Regions from separate parts of the Lacrimispora sp. 38-1 genome, predicted to be linked through region 2. Evidence: riboswitches for the same ligand, from Rfam matches in the RefSeq annotation. Region 2 holds a riboswitch; the other holds the start of a gene.
The links. Region 2 has a riboswitch for tetrahydrofolate ahead of folE (GTP cyclohydrolase I FolE). Riboswitches for the same ligand answer to the same signal wherever they lie in the genome.
Positions count from the first base shown of each region.

Region 1: it holds a riboswitch for tetrahydrofolate, as region 2 does, so the genes downstream of both, V7D18_RS10050 (folate family ECF transporter S component) here and folE (GTP cyclohydrolase I FolE) in region 2, are expected to answer to the same signal.

Region 1 covers NZ_JBANEW010000045.1:13,515-21,722, forward strand. The annotation lists gene V7D18_RS10035 (sensor histidine kinase) at 1-437, shown strand, start outside; gene V7D18_RS10040 (GTP pyrophosphokinase) at 497-1,207, opposite strand; gene V7D18_RS10045 (P-loop NTPase) at 1,234-2,073, opposite strand; gene V7D18_RS10050 (folate family ECF transporter S component) at 2,184-2,756, opposite strand; THF riboswitch at 2,818-2,915, opposite strand; gene V7D18_RS10055 (phosphatase PAP2 family protein) at 2,981-3,502, opposite strand; gene V7D18_RS10060 (CidA/LrgA family protein) at 3,643-4,026, shown strand; gene V7D18_RS10065 (LrgB family protein) at 4,007-4,699, shown strand; gene fliB (flagellin lysine-N-methylase) at 4,744-5,904, opposite strand; gene V7D18_RS10075 (thioredoxin family protein) at 6,078-6,578, opposite strand; gene V7D18_RS10080 (thioredoxin family protein) at 6,568-7,005, opposite strand; partial or broken gene V7D18_RS10085 (ATP-binding cassette domain-containing protein) at 7,026-8,208, opposite strand, start outside.
Region 2 covers NZ_JBANEW010000099.1:219,865-228,072, forward strand. The annotation lists gene V7D18_RS26540 (MFS transporter) at 1-460, opposite strand, end outside; gene rplU (50S ribosomal protein L21) at 690-998, shown strand; gene V7D18_RS26550 (ribosomal-processing cysteine protease Prp) at 1,001-1,339, shown strand; gene rpmA (50S ribosomal protein L27) at 1,343-1,633, shown strand; gene obgE (GTPase ObgE) at 1,750-3,033, shown strand; gene yhbY (ribosome assembly RNA-binding protein YhbY) at 3,047-3,343, shown strand; gene nadD (nicotinate-nucleotide adenylyltransferase) at 3,379-3,999, shown strand; gene yqeK (bis(5'-nucleosyl)-tetraphosphatase (symmetrical) YqeK) at 3,996-4,592, shown strand; gene rsfS (ribosome silencing factor) at 4,589-4,948, shown strand; gene lexA (transcriptional repressor LexA) at 5,084-5,704, opposite strand; gene yneA (cell division suppressor protein YneA) at 5,876-6,178, shown strand; THF riboswitch at 6,366-6,464, shown strand; gene folE (GTP cyclohydrolase I FolE) at 6,576-7,130, shown strand; gene V7D18_RS26600 (HD domain-containing protein) at 7,130-7,606, shown strand; gene folP (dihydropteroate synthase) at 7,603-8,208, shown strand, end outside.

The DNA of each region.
Region 1 (8,208 bases), on a different contig from region 2:
TAAACGGTGTACTGCTCTTTGAATCTGTTGCTTTTGAAAGCAAGGTTATTCTTGATAATGACATTGAATCTGATATTTTTTTAGAAGGCAGCGAAAACCAGCTAAAACAGTTAATCACCATTCTTCTGGACAATGCCTGCAAATATGCCGGAGTAAATGGTTCTGTATCCGTTGGTTTAAAAAGGCAGGCCGGGCATGGGGTCTTCACGATTGTCAATACGGGAGAAATCATTTCACCAACAGAACAAAAGCACATTTTTGAACGTTTTTACCGCACCGATAAATCCAGAGTCCGGAAAGAAGGCGGCTACGGACTTGGACTTTCTATCGCCAAAACCATTGTTGAACGCCACAAGGGAAAAATAAGTGTTGCCAGCAGCGCAGAAACGGGAACCATATTTACCGTAACGCTGCCAGTCCTCCCCCATTCTCAATAAAAATAAGGGATAAGCTGCTACGGTTCACCATCACCGTAACAGCCTGTCCCTTATTTTCTTTATTTTGTAACAGTAATTCCCTGTTCCTCAATCCGCTTTCTGATACTTAGCATCTTCTCATCGGTCTGGGCAATCACGTCTGCACATTCCTGCAGTTCATCACTGATCTCCTGGGAATAATCCTGCATTTCTTTCTTATATTTCAGCTGGTGATCCAGGCTTGCCCAGAAATCCATGGCCATGGTCCGGATCTGAACCTCCACCCGCATCCACTTCTTCTGATCAGAGAAAAAAACGGGAATCTCAATTATCATATGATAACTGCGGTATCCATTGCTTTTAGGCTGGCTGATATAATCCTTAATGGCGATAATATGAACATCGTCCTGACGGGCAAGCATTTCTGCCACTGCATAAATATCATCAAGAAAAGAACAGATTACGCGGATTCCTGCCACATCATCCAAATTCTCCATCATGGACTCTAAAGAAACCGGAAGGTCCCTGCGTTTTAGCTTTTCCACAATGCTGACCGGCTTTTTCACTCTGGACTTTATCAGCTCAATGGGATTTCTGGAGTTTCTCACCGACAGCTCGTCGTTTAAAACTTCCAGCTTCGTCTTAACCTCTCTGATGGCACAGGTGTACATCATCATGGCTTCCTGAAACTGATAGGCCTGCTTTATTAAAGGATCCGGAACTGATGCAAGATTTGGAACTTTCACAATTGACTGATTCAGTTCACTGTTAGGGTTCATACTAATATTCATTCTTATACCTCAAAAAGCAGTTCCGGTTAAACCGCCTCTGCTGTATCAACTGCCTTTTTCAGCCATGGCGCCTCCAAATATTCCACAGTTCCTGCATCGACTGCAGATGCAATCTTAGAATCAATGGGAATCCTGGCCAGTACATCCACACCGTATTTTTCAGCCACTTCATCAATATGGCTTTCTCCAAATACTGCAATCTGTTTTCCGCAGTCAGGGCAGGTTAAATAGCTCATATTCTCCACAAGTCCCAGAATGGGAATATTCATCTTCTTTGCCATATTCACTGCCTTTCCAACGATCATGGAAACCAGTTCCTGAGGAGATGTCACTATAATAATGCCATCAACAGGCAGTGACTGGAATACTGTTAAAGGCACATCACCCGTTCCAGGGGGCATATCCACAAACATATAATCTATATTCTCCCAAAGAGTTTCCTGCCAGAACTGCTTTACTGCCCCGGCGATAACCGGTCCTCTCCAGATTACCGGATCTGTCTCGTGATCCAGAATTAAATTAGCTGACATCACTTCAATTCCCGTGGAGCTGACTGCCGGAATCATCAGTCCGTTAGGAGTCATTCCAACACCCATATCCGTTAAACCAAATGCCTTCGGTATGGAGGGTCCTGTAATATCCGCATCCAGGATCGCTGTTTTATATCCCTTTCCATTCATACCAACTGCCATCATGGAAGTTACCAGCGATTTACCTACGCCGCCCTTCCCGCTAACCACTCCAATTACCTTTTTTACAATACTGGAAGGATTAAGAGGCTCCAGAAAACTTGTCTGTGCTTCCTCCCTGCTTCCGCAACTTTCTCCGCAAGTACTGCAATTATGAGTACAGCTGCTATCGCTCATCATTCATTCCTCCTGTCTAAAAGCATACACTTAAGATTATATTACGAAATCCGCCTTATGTCTATGTATTTTAAAACCCCGGGGTATTTTACTCCCCGGGGTCTCAATCATTATTTTGTCCGAAGCAGATGCGCACTCCGGATCGTGCGGAAAACTCCTATGGATTCCATGGTCTTAAGCAGCGTATAAAAAATCATGGAGTCAATGGGCCACATAACCAGATTTTTCAGCGCTCTTGCCGGCAGCAGCACCATAAATCCTTTTCCATAAAGCAGGGAGAGACAAAGGGTGTTTAATATCACGTTGCAGATCAGCATGACCACCAGCTTGGATATAAAAATTCTTCTTAAGGTAACAGGCTTTCTGTAATACAGAATGCCATACAGAATTCCTGCCAGGGCAGTAACCAGGGTAAAGCCAGGGAAGAAGGCGCCGGTGGGTTTTAATAAATACTTCAGCACATCAAGGCTTCCGGAAAACAGTCCGCCCACTACCGGACCGAATAAGTAGGAAATGATTCCATTGGGAATAGATGAGAATGTGATCTTAATGTAGCTTCCCAGCTGAATGGAGAACATATCCAAAATGATGGCGACTGCGGCAAACATGGCTGCGGCAGTGATTGTTCTTACAGATTTCAGCTCTCTGTAAGAATCGGTGAACAAAGTGACGAATTTTTTCATAAAAAAATACCTCCTTTGCAGACCTCAGACTACGACCGGAGATAAGACACCTATCTTCTGGTGCAGCGGGATGCGACTCGTGTACCGCAAGAAAATCTTTTCGTCCTGCTGACAACTCCCTGTTCAGCTGGCACTTAACGCACACAAGTCTACTCTGCGACTTTTTATTTAGTTTTGTATCGCCATCAGTATAACATAGATTTTACAGAAAGCAAGTGCTTTTTTCAGCACACACTGTTTCGTTCTATTATATGGTGTACATACAGCGCTATAAAAGTACCAAGTACCGCTCCTCCCAAAACGTCAGTGGGAAAGTGAACAAACAGATACATTCGGGAAAATGTAATCAGAACTGCCAGGATCAGGAAGGGGACTGCCAGTTTCTTATTGTAAAGCCAGATGCTGAGGGCACCTTCAAATGAAGCAAGGGTATGGCCCGAAGGGAACGAATAATCTTTTGGATTCTGAATCAAAAGAATAATCTGGGTATCAATCCAGCAGGGTCTGGGCCTGTGAATGAGATTTTTAAGTATCATGTTTCCCAAAAGCAGTCCAACTGCCAGACTTAGCAAAACACTGATCCCTGTTTTTCTGGTTTTGGGAATACAGGCAAGTACAACCCCTGTTAAAATCCAGATAAATCCATGGTCCCCCAGGCTGGTGATGCGGACCATTATCGGATCAAGCCATGGACTATGCAGAGACTGCAGGGCATACAGGATGGCAAATTCTATCTGATATAACATATCTTATTACTCCTTTGAATTTATAAGTACTTATAATATTTCATACTTTTAATTTTTATAAAATCATTTGACAACCGGAAGATTTGCGTATAGGATTAAGCATAGTTGAATTTTCGACAGGAAACACAGGAGGCTTTATCATGAAACACATCAGACAATTCGGCATTATTTTATTTATTTCACTTGCAGGAGAAGTGATTCATCTGTTTGTACCACTTCCTGTACCAGCGAGTATCTATGGTCTTATTCTTATGCTGCTTGGCTTAAACACGAAACTGATTCCATTGGAAGCAGTTGAGGATGTCAGTAATTTTTTACTGGAGATTATGCCCATGCTGTTTATTCCGGCTGCAGTCGGACTTTTGGATTCGTGGGGTTCCCTCCAGCCAATTCTCCTACCATTTCTGGTTATTACACTTCTCTCCACTGTTATAGTTATGGCAATGACCGGAAAAGTAACTCAGTTTTTTATTGAAACTGATAAAAAGAAGAAAGGAACAAATGATGAACCATACAATCAGTGACTTTTTATTCTTCGGATCCGTTCTAAGCCTTGTCAGCTATGAAATGGGGATCCAGCTTAAGAAACGGTTTAAACTGGCTGTCTTTAATCCGCTGTTAATCTCAATTATTATCGTTATGGCTTTTTTATCTGTCTTTAAGATCGATTATACGGTATATAATGAGAGTGCAAAATACATCAGTTATCTTTTAACCCCTGCGACCGTCTGCCTGGCTGTACCTTTATACCGTCAGCTTAACCTGTTAAAAAAACATTCCAAAGCAATCATTGCAGGGACCCTTACAGGTGTGCTCACGACCATGTGTACGGTTTTGCTTCTGGCATTAGTTTTTGGCTTAAACCATCAGGAATATGTAACCTTTTTACCTAAGTCCATTACTACCGCCATTGCAATGGGAATTTCAGAGGAGATGAAAGGGTTTGTGACAATCACGGTTGCCAGTATTATCGTAACCGGAATATCAGGCAGCATCATAGCAGAAACAGTCTGCCGGATATGTAAAATAACAGATCCGGTTGCAGTTGGCATTGCCATCGGTTCTGCCTCCCATGCAGTAGGCACGACTAAAGCTATGGAAATAGGAGAAATCGAAGGTGCCATGAGCAGTCTGGCAATTGCCACCTCAGGACTTTGTACGGTTGTATTTGCCTCAATCTTTGCTAATTTTATTTAATTATTGCAGTCCGCGCATGAAACAGATCCCTCAGGCTGCACTCCTTATAATACCCTGAGAATTTCTTTCAGACTATATACTTCTTCTGTTCTGAAAGAGTTCTCCAACGTATTCAGATTAATATCGGAATGTTCTATCTCTCTGGAAAATCTGTGAACCAGCCGGGCAAAATCATCAAAAGTAAGACAGCCTGCATGTTTGATATAAATTGCCTGTGCCAGTTCCCCTATTAATATAGTACAGATAACAGCAATCTTCACTTTCACATAAGGCTGCTCATCATAAACAGCTCCGCAAAAATACGTATAAACGAAATAGACCAGGAGCTGTTCCAGCCACTGATTCCACTCCCGCTTTCTTTCCGGTACTGTCTCTATATATTTACAAAACTCCTCTCTCATCTTCCCGTACTGATCTGGCCCCTGCTCAAAAAGCAGAGTCTTTAACTCCAAAATATAGGCCGGCCACTCCTGATTTAAAACTTCCAGCCTGTCAAAGAGAGAAAACCATTTTATCATTCTATCATAACGTTCCCCATGAGGCACGGTATACTCCCGGCTCTTTATCCGAAAAAATTCTTCACACCCAGACTGCCTGTATCTGATGATCAGTTGTTCGGTCTCATACAGCTTCCCGTCCCTGATTCTTCTTTGCAAATCATGTCCCAATCCCAGAATCATGGCTGCCCGAAGGGAAATCTCTCTGTTCCGATTCTGTAAAAGAGAAAATATCTCCTCCCTCACATCCATCAGCTTGGAATAAAGAAAGAAATCAAACTCAGGATAAGTCTCCTCACTGTCATCTTCCTTTGTAAGAAAACGAACCGGTTCTTTTAAACCGAGGATGAGCCTGGCCGCCTCTTCACAGGACATTGACAGGGAGAATTCACGGACGCCTTCGTATTCTTCCGTATGCCTTGGATATTCCCTGCAAGTTTTACAGAGCATGGAAGGGCCTCCATCTTTGTAAATATCACATAGATTCCTATCATTTAAAAATGCGCATCTTCCATCGTTCTGTTTAAAACATCCTTTCTTCCAGTCGACTCCATTTAATAGCTTTCCGCCCAGTGAACCTGACTGCGCTCTGTATTTTTTTATAGAAGCATCATCAATCATAATTGCCCAGCCCGCACAGCAGGTATCACTGCAATGATCTGCGATGCAACGAAAGCTTCGGTAATAGTGAGGTATTGTATATTGCATGATCCAACTCCAATCCCAACGTGTCTTTTCTTTAAACCCCGACTATTTTACCACACCTGGGAAACACTGTCACTTGCTTTGACGGATAAATTATATTTTCCTGAATTAAAAATTTAAATCCCACTCTACCAATAAATCTAACTAGAAGAATTTACTTTGTTGGTTTAATATTTTTACTTCATACTAATTAATTTATTCTTTTCCAACCAATTCACTAACCTTTTCTGAGATAACCCGCTATCATTCCATTCAATCATGTCAACTATTTTTCCTTTACTAATTATTAATAGGGCCGGAGTCTGAGTGAATCCATATTTACTTTTAAATTGTTCCCATCTATCAAGATCTTCACTTCTATATTTTTGGACATTAATATATTTAAAAGTCGATATAATATTGTATTTTTCTACAGTGCTTCTAAGAATAGGGTCAAATATATTACAATCTCCACATCCAGCCCTACCTATATAAACACAAAGATTTTCTCCATCTCTTACCTTATTTTCAAACGATTTAACAGTAATAGAATCTAAATATTCATATGTATTATCAATATTTGATTTGGTTGTTTCTAATTCTTGAACTAACCTAATATGTTTATTAAACTGAAAAATATTAAATACAATACTGGTTATTAAAAATATTGATATAATATAAATTTTTTTATTCTTCATTTTTACGCACCTCGTAGATTGCATATTCATTTATTTTAGCTTCTAATAATTCCATATTGAAGATATTAATTATTCTATCTTTTTCAATTCCATTTTTATAAAAAATAACTGTAGGAGTCCCACTAATATTGAGATTTTGTATGAGATAACTCTTATCATCAATATCATTTATGTCTATGGCATATATCTGATTACCTGTTTTGTGTATATAAGTATTAATAATGGGTTTTATTTCCTTACAACCCAAACATGTTTTTTGATAAAAAAACAGCACAAATGATTGTTTATTATCTATTCTTTCTTTTATATCATCAACATTTATATTTTGATACAAGGGTTTTTCAGTTGCAAGTAATTTCGTAAAAGAAAATGAAAAAATCGCACATGTGATTAAAACTACTAATAAAATAATTACTAATTTCTTCATTTAACTCCTTTCCCAAAGACTCAGATTAATTTTAATATTATTTCTGGATTTCTTTTATACTCATTATCGATTCTATTAATATGATGATTATTTATTATATAAATATCATCACATAGTGACGCAAATTCTATATCATGTGTTAAAAAAATCTTAATATTGCCGTATTCTAATAGGTAATTAGCTACAGATTTTTTTAAATGTAAATCTAACCCATTTGTAACTTCATCAAAAATAATTACACTATACTCAATTATAGTTGCCCGAAGAATATTAAGCATTTGCATTTGCCCCATAGAAAGTTTTAATCCATTTTCACCGATTATTGTCAAATAACCGTTTGGCAATAGGTTTATTATTTCATTAAATCCTATGTTTTTAGCACGTTCCTCAACCTCTGTTAATGGAATATCACGTCCAAGAGTTATATTATTTAGTATTGTATCATTAAAAATCTCCACATATTGAGGTACATAAAGAATATGATCACTAATAGATTGCGAATAATATTCTTGATATTTTTTATCATTTATTTTAATATTCCCGGATTGAGTATCAAAATAATTAGCTAATAGCTTAGCTAAAGTTGTTTTACCTGATCCACTTTTACCTAAAATTGCTGTATTGCTATTTCTCAATAATGTTAAATTTAAATTATCAAAAATTAATGTTTCAATACCATATACAAATTTTACATTACATAGAGATATTTTTTCAATTAAAGAGACTTTCATATTACCTTCTTTACGTGGCATTAAAGTATTAACAATATCCTCATATTTCTTTTGCGCTATTTTTCCTTGTTCAAATAATGCTTGTAGTGATGCTATTTTTTGGAATGGTGAAAACATTTTAATAGATAAAGAATTAAATACTAGCAACATGCCATTAGCCATATTATCATTTATTACTAAATATGCTCCAAGCGCAAATATATATAAGGTAAACAATGAAATAATTAAATTTTTTACATTTGACTGAATAGAATCAAATATTACAAACTTTTCGGACATAATGAGAAGGTTATTTAGTTTTTTATTATTTATCTCTTCAAATTTTTTAGTAACTTTAAAGTTTTTTAATGTCTCAATATTTTTTATAGACTGAATTAAAGTTGTATTAAATTCTTCATCTTTTTCGAATAAATTAATACTATTTTTTTGCATTGTTTCATGAGACAAATACATGGTTAGTACAAAAATCATT
Region 2 (8,208 bases):
TCATCGCTGTAAGCAGGGGAGCAAGAAATGCCCCGATTGCAAAGGAGCAGTGAAGAATATTCAGCTTTCCGGTTGCGGTGTCACCATAAATATCATTGACTGCCGCATTATTTAAAATTGTAATGCATCCTCTTGTAAAGCCATAAAGCAGCATAACTGCGTAGATAGCGGGAAGAGGAGGTAAAAGGCTTAAAACCAGCAGGGATGATGGAACAAAAAGAGTGACCAGGATAATGGCTCTCTTTTTTCCCATAAGCGGAACCATAACCGGAAAAATGAAGCTGGAAGAAAGATTACCGATAGCCATAACTGATAAAAGTCCTCCGGCTGCAAGAAAGCTGATTCCTGCCTCCTTTATAATGGATGGAAGTATGGCTCCTATCACTAAAACAGCCATACCGCTGACCGCATATCCGTAGCAGCAGCGGATAAAAATTGAATTTCTTGGATCAGATTTCATTGGTATTACCCCCTTTTATGATCAAACATTGACCATTATACTAAGAGATATGAAAAAATACAAGGATAAGTCTTTAAAACGCTGTTTTTTCTGATTATTTTCCAGAAAAAAATATTGACATAACAGTTAAGGAATGCTATATTTATACAGTATGCCGCACAATGAGGTTAGAAAGTTTCTGTATTACAGAACACCGCAGTTGGCGAGTAATGATAATAGGAGGTGCCATATGTACGCGATTATTGCAACAGGTGGTAAGCAGTACAAAGTAGCGGAAGGCGATATCATTAAAGTTGAAAAGCTTGGTGTTGACGCTGGTGAAGCTGTCACATTTGACCAGGTACTTGTTGTAAACAATGGTGAATTAGCAGTAGGTTGCCCGACTGTAGCAGGTGCTACCGTAACAGGTACAGTTGTGAAGGAAGGCAAAGCTAAGAAAGTTATTGTTTACAAGTATAAGAGAAAATCTGGATACCATAAGAAGAATGGTCACAGACAGTCTTATACTCAGGTTAAGATCGAAAAGATCAATGCTTAATCATGATAAGAGTAACCGTATTTGTTGATTCAGAACAACGTTATACAGGAATTGATATGTTAGGACATGCAGGATTAGCTGATGATCATCAGGATGGACAGGAACTGGTCTGTTCAGCTGTTTCAGCTCTGACTTTTAATATGGCCAACAGTGTGGAGCAATTCACAGAGGATTCTTTTGAAGTGAATCAGGAAGAAAAGACAGGATCTTTTCAGTTTCGGTTTACCTCTGACATAAGTTCCGGGTCGCAGCTCCTTATGAATTCTCTGGTATTCGGATTACAGGATATTGAGGAAGAATATGGAGAACCATATATTAAAATCCGATTTAAGGAGGTGTAAGTGATGTTAAAGATGAACCTTCAATTTTTCGCTCATAAAAAGGGTGTTGGTTCTACAAAGAACGGCAGAGATTCCGAGTCTAAGAGATTAGGTGCTAAAAGAGCTGATGGTCAGTTCGTATTAGCTGGTAATATTCTTTACAGACAGCGTGGAACTCACATTCATCCAGGCATCAACGTAGGCCGCGGCGGTGATGATACATTATTCGCTTTAGTGGATGGCGTTGTGAAATTTGAGAGAAAAGGCAGAGACAAAAAGCAGGTTTCTGTTTATCCAAAAGCAATTAACGAATAATTGGACCGGCTTCATACCTTGACGTATGGAGCCGTTTTTTACGATACGCCCATTAGTCTGAATAGCGAGTAATGGGATTCCGTTTTTTTATCATAAGAAAGGAAACAGGTGAATGAATGTTTGCCGATAGAGCAAAAATATATATAAGATCCGGAAAGGGCGGCGACGGTCATGTCAGCTTCCGGAGAGAACTTTATGTTCCCTGCGGCGGTCCTGACGGCGGCGACGGCGGCAGAGGCGGTAATATTATTTTTGAAGTGGATGAAGGACTTAATACCTTAAGTGACTTCAGACACATTCATAAGTATACAGCGCAGGATGGAGAACCCGGCGGGAAGCGCAGATGCCATGGAAAAGATGGCAGCGACTTAATCATAAAGGTTCCGGAAGGAACTGTTTTAAAAGATTTTGAATCCGGAAAAGTCATTGCCGATATGTCCGGAGAGAATCGCCGTGAAGTTATTTTAAAAGGCGGCAGAGGCGGACAGGGCAACATGAATTTTGCAACCCCTACCATGCAGGCTCCGAAATACGCACAGCCAGGACAACCCTCTCAGGAACTCTGGGTTCAGATGGAATTAAAAGTAATCGCCGATGTGGGCCTGGTGGGATTTCCCAATGTAGGAAAATCAACCCTTTTATCAAGAGTCAGCAATGCAAGACCTAAAATTGCCAATTATCACTTCACTACATTAAACCCGCACTTGGGCGTTGTTGATATAGATGGAGGAAAAGGATTTGTCATGGCAGATATTCCCGGACTGATTGAGGGAGCTTCTGAAGGCATAGGGCTTGGACATGATTTTCTTCGCCATATTGAGCGGACAAGAGTACTGGTTCATGTTGTTGATGCCGCATCAACGGAAGGCCGTGACCCGATTACTGACATCAAAGCCATTAATAAAGAGCTGGAAGCCTATAATCCGGATTTAATAAAGCGTCCCCAGATTATAGCTGCTAACAAAATTGATGCCATTTATGAAGACGGTGAGAGTCCGATTGATAAACTGAAAGCTGAATTTGAACCCCAGGGTATCAAGGTTTATCCGATCTCTGCTGTCAGCGGCCAGGGAGTTAAGGAACTGCTGTATGCAGTGTATGATCTGCTTAAAACAGTTAATTTAAGTCCTTTGGTCTTTGAAAAGGAATTTGACTTAAAGAGTTTGTCGGGAGTATTGCTGCCTTATTCAGTGGAAGTAACAGAAGACGGAGTCTATGTAGTAGAAGGGCCTCGCATTGAAAAAATGCTTGGTTATACGAATCTGGAATCAGAAAAGGGCTTCAGCTTCTTCCAGAAGTTCTTAAAAGACAACGGTATACTGGAAGAACTGGAAAATGCCGGCATTGAAGAAGGCGATACGGTCCGCATGTATGGTCTTGAATTTGACTATTACAAGTAACAAGGAGAATAATATGACAAGTAAGCAGAGATCCTATTTAAAGGGACTGGCGATGAATATAGATCCGATCTTTCAGATCGGCAAATCCAGCTTGACTCCTGAGATCACAAATGCGATCGCAGAGGCGTTAGAAGCCAGGGAATTAATCAAAATAACCATTTTAAAAAATTGTGCAGATGATGGAACCAGCGTCGCTTCGATCCTGTCTGAACGGACCCATTCTGAAGTAGTTCAGGTAATTGGAAGAAAAATTGTCCTTTATAAGCAGGCAAAAGACGAAACAAAAAGAAAAATTGTTCTTCCTAAATAAAGCCGCCTAATTGTTAGGCCAGGGAGTCGATAATTATGGGTAATATAGGGATTATGGGCGGAACATTCGATCCGATCCACAATGGTCATCTGATGCTGGGAAAGCAGGCATATCAGGAATATCAGCTGGATGAGGTATGGTTTATGCCATCCGGACATCCGCCTCACAAAAATGACCGGAATATAACTGATCCTGAAATCCGCCTTGCGATGACGAAACTTGCCATTCACGGGAAATCAGGACTGGTCTGTTCTGATTTTGAAGTGAGACGAAACGGAAGTACCTATACCGCTCAGACCCTGAGACTGCTGCGTAAAGCATATCCGCAGCATCAATTCTTTTTTATCATAGGAGCTGATTCACTTTATGAAATTGAGAACTGGTATGAACCGGATCAGGTTCTGTCTCAGGCTGTATTTTTAGCTGCACGGCGGGAATATGAAGATGCGCATCCTTCCATGGAGCAGCAGATTGCCTACCTCTATAACAAATACAACGCAGATATTCGTATTCTTCATTGTGAAGAGATGGATATTTCTTCCGCCATGCTGCGGGAGCGAATTGCAAAAGGTCTCTCTGTTTCGGAATATGTACCCCAGGAGGTATTGTTATATATTAACGATCAAGGCTTATATCAGCAGAAGGATAAAGCATGATAGATGTTATAATGGAAATGAGAAATGATTTAAAGGAAAAACTGAACCCTTTAAGATATGAACACACCTTAAGTGTTTCTTTTATCTGTACCGCATTGGCTATGCGTTACGGTTGTAATTTAGATCAGGCAGAGCTTGCAGGTCTGCTGCACGATTGTGCAAAGCATTACGGAAACGAAGAGATTATAAAAAAGTGCCGGAAACAGAATATTCTATTAACTGATGATGAACTTAAAGCCCCAGTCGTGCTGCATGCCAAATACGGGGCATGGCTGGCGGAGCATAAATATAATGTGACTGACCAGGAGGTCTTAAATGCCGTGCGGTGGCATACAACAGGAAGACCGAATATGTCCCTGCTTGAAAAAATCGTATTTACGGCAGATTATATTGAACCAAGACGGGAGAGAGCGCCGGATCTGCTTAATATTCGTTCTCTTGCATTTACGGATTTAGATGAATGTATTTATCAGATTCTTAAGAATACTCTTGAATATCTGGAAAGCAAAGGAAGTTTTGTGGATTCTGTTTCTAACCAGGCATATGCTTATTATAAACAGGTTCACAACGAAAAGAAGGGAGAAACAAAATGAATCAATCCATGGATATGGTAAAAACTGCTTATGCAGCTTTATCTGATAAAAAAGGCGAGGATGTCAGCATCATAGATATTCGAAACGTTTCCGTTCTCGCAGATTACTTTATTATAGCCAGCGGTACGAATTCCAACCAGGTACAGGCGATGGTAGACAATGTTGAAGAGGAACTGGGTAAAAAGGGGTATGTGTGCAGGCAGGTAGAAGGCTATCAGACAGCCAATTGGATTCTTATGGATTATGGCGATATTATCGTGCATGTCTTTGACAAAGAAAACCGGCTTTTCTATGATCTGGAAAGAATCTGGAGAGATGGAAAAACAATCGCAGTAGAAGATTTAGATACAAAATAGATTTAAAATATATTGAGATTGCAGATGAACGGCTTAACAATTATTGTGAGCCGTTTTTTTAGCTTAAAGTTAACATAATTTTTTTAGCTTAAAGTTAACATAATTTTTTTATGTTAACTTTAAGCTAAATCTTTTTTAATGAATGCCCAAGCGGAACAAACCAATCACTTTTCCAAGAATCTGAACATCATCTACAATAATAGGATCCATAGAATCATTCTCAGGCTGCAGACGATAATGTCCGTTTTCTTTAAAAAATCTCTTTACTGTAGCGGAATCATCTACAAGAGCTACAACAATCTCCCCATTCTGAGCAGTAGAACAGTGTTCCACAATAATCTGATCCCCTTCCAATATTCCTGCATTAATCATGGAATTACCCCTGACCTTCAACATGAACGTCTCTGCGTTAGGCAGAAGATCGGAAGGAATGGGATAATAATTTTCAATATTCTCTTCCGCATATAAAGGCTGCCCGGCAGCAACCGTTCCCAGTATGGGAACGTTCACAACTTCCCGGCGGGTAAGGTTAAAGCAGTCATCAATAATCTCAATCGTACGGGGTTTGGTGGGATCTCTTCTTATATATCCTTTTTCTTCAAGAGTTTCCAAATGAGAGTGTACCGAAGATGTGGATTTAAGATTAACCGCTTCACAGATCTCTCTGACTGCAGGCGGATATCCCTTCTTTAAAATAGTCTCTTTTATATATTCTAAAATTTCCTGCTGTTTGGGTGTAATTTTCTCTTGCGCCATAACACAGCCTCCTCATTCCTATTCATTAAAACTATAGTAACATATGTTCGGGAAAAATGCAAACCTTTGTTCGAAAAAATGCAAAACGGGTTGACAAACATATGTTCTTGGTGTTATGATAAATCCAGCAAGATGAACATATGTTCTTATATTTGAGGAGGTATGCATATTATGAAACAGTTAATCATGTTAACCCTGGCAGTTCTGCTGGGAGCTCATTTTTGCGGGCAGTCCCTGATGAATGCATTGGCCGGTGAAGTGGGGACACCACTAATAGAGAAGTATTATACCAGTATTGAGATCAGGAACGGAGACAGCCTTTGGAGCATTGCTGATCAGTATGTTGAGAACAGCGGTATGTCTACTGCTCAGTACGTACAGGAATTAAAGAATATGAACAGATTAAGGGAAGATACCATACATTCCGGACAGCATCTGACCGTAGCCTATTTCGTTCAGAATCAGGATAAGTAGCCTGCCTAAAGGTTTTTTTGGAACGTCTGTTTTGCATAGCTGCCTTTATACCAGAAAGTTTTATTTTCATTTGATATTCCTCAGAGTCAGTACACGGCTGTTCCGATCCCAAATAATTTATATTGTAAATTTAAAAAGCAAGTGGTATACTTATTTGCAAGTTTAGATACGGTATCACCGTTTCTTTTACAGAGTAGAAATTTATGCGTAAAGTGTTTCCTGAACGGGGAGTTGTCAGGAGAACGAAAGGGTAAGCCCTGCGGTATAAATTTTGCATCCCGCTGTTATTTAAGTTTGTATATTTGCGGGATAGGCTTATTGCCTGTCCTGTTTTTTATATAGGCTAGGCTTCTCTGGTTGCGCTATTCTATTTGTAAAAATAGAAAGGAATAAAATTATGATGAATTTACAGAAAGCAGAACAGGCCATCGCCCTTTTACTGGAGGCAATAGGAGAGGATCCGATGAGGGAGGGGCTTGCAGACACACCTGCGCGTGTGGCAAAAATGTATGAGGAGCTTACTCAGGGGTACGATATGAACGCTACAAAACTTTTATCAGTTATGTTTCATTCAGATAACAATGACGTGGTATTGGAAAAGGATATTGAATTTCATTCCCTGTGCGAGCATCACCTTGCTCCTTTTTTTGGTAAGGTGCATATTGCCTACATTCCAAACGGCAAAGTAGTGGGATTAAGCAAGCTTGCCAGAGTAACTGAAGTATTTGCCCGGCGCCTGCAGATACAGGAACAGATGACAAACCAGATTGCTGACAGCATATACACAAGCCTTGACCCATTAGGGGTAATGGTAATTGTAGAAGCCACTCACACCTGCATGACCATGCGAGGGGTTAAAAAAATTGGCACTAAAACGGTAACGGTTGCAACCAGAGGTATTCTGAAAGGAGATCTTGCACTGCAGAAAAGCATACAGGATTTTATAAAGTGATGGAAAGAATAAATAAAATTATTAATAGTCCGGAATATATTAATTGGTTATCTAAAATTAATCAAGCTGAGAAAAACAGAATTTTTTGCGGACATAGCTTTTCCCATTTTCTGGATGTGGCCAGAATTATGTATCTGGAAACTTTGACCAAAGGGTATGATTTTTCTCAGGAACTAGTGTATTCGGCAGCGTTGCTGCACGACATTGGCAGGAGTATAGAATACAGCGCAGGGGCGGATCACGCCCGGGAAGGAGCAGTAATTGCAAAAGAGCTGCTGGAAGGTGCGGGATTTTGCCGCCATGAAGTAGATGAAATTACCCTTGCAATCGCAAATCACAACGTGAAAGACACTTCCCATACACTTTCACAGCTTTTGCAGTTTGCAGATAAAAAAAGCCGTAATTGCTTTTTATGCAACGCCCAGGCACAGTGCAACTGGAAACCACAGGATAGAAATATGGAGGTCAGCCTTTGATTATAGGCAATAAAGTATTTGACACGCATAACAATGTATATATTGTAGGAATATTAAACGTTACACCAGATTCCTTCTCTGACGGAGGTCAGTATAATGCCTTAGATGATGCCCTGAGGAAAGCACAGGAAATGATCTGTCAGGGTATAGATGTTATTGACGTTGGCGGAGAGTCAACACGTCCTGGGCATACAACAGTATCTACAGAACAGGAGATTAATAGGGTTGCTCCTGTGATTGAAAAGCTGAAGGAAAACTTTGACATTACAATTTCATTGGACAGCTATAAATGGCAGGTTGTCCAGGCCCTGAGCAGCAAAATTGATATGGTAAATGATATTTGGGGCCTGCAATATGATGATAAGATGGCTCAAGTGGTTGCAAAATCCGGTCTGGCCTATTGCCTGATGCACAACCGCCACAGCAATCAATATAAAAATTTCTCGGAAGAATATTTATCAGACATCAATGACAGCCTTGAAAAGGCAGAAAAAGCAGGTATAGAAAAAGAAAAAATCATTTTGGATGGAGGTGTGGGCTTCGCCAAGGATTACAGCCAAAACCTGCATGTAATTAATAACACCGACCGCCTGTGCAGTCTG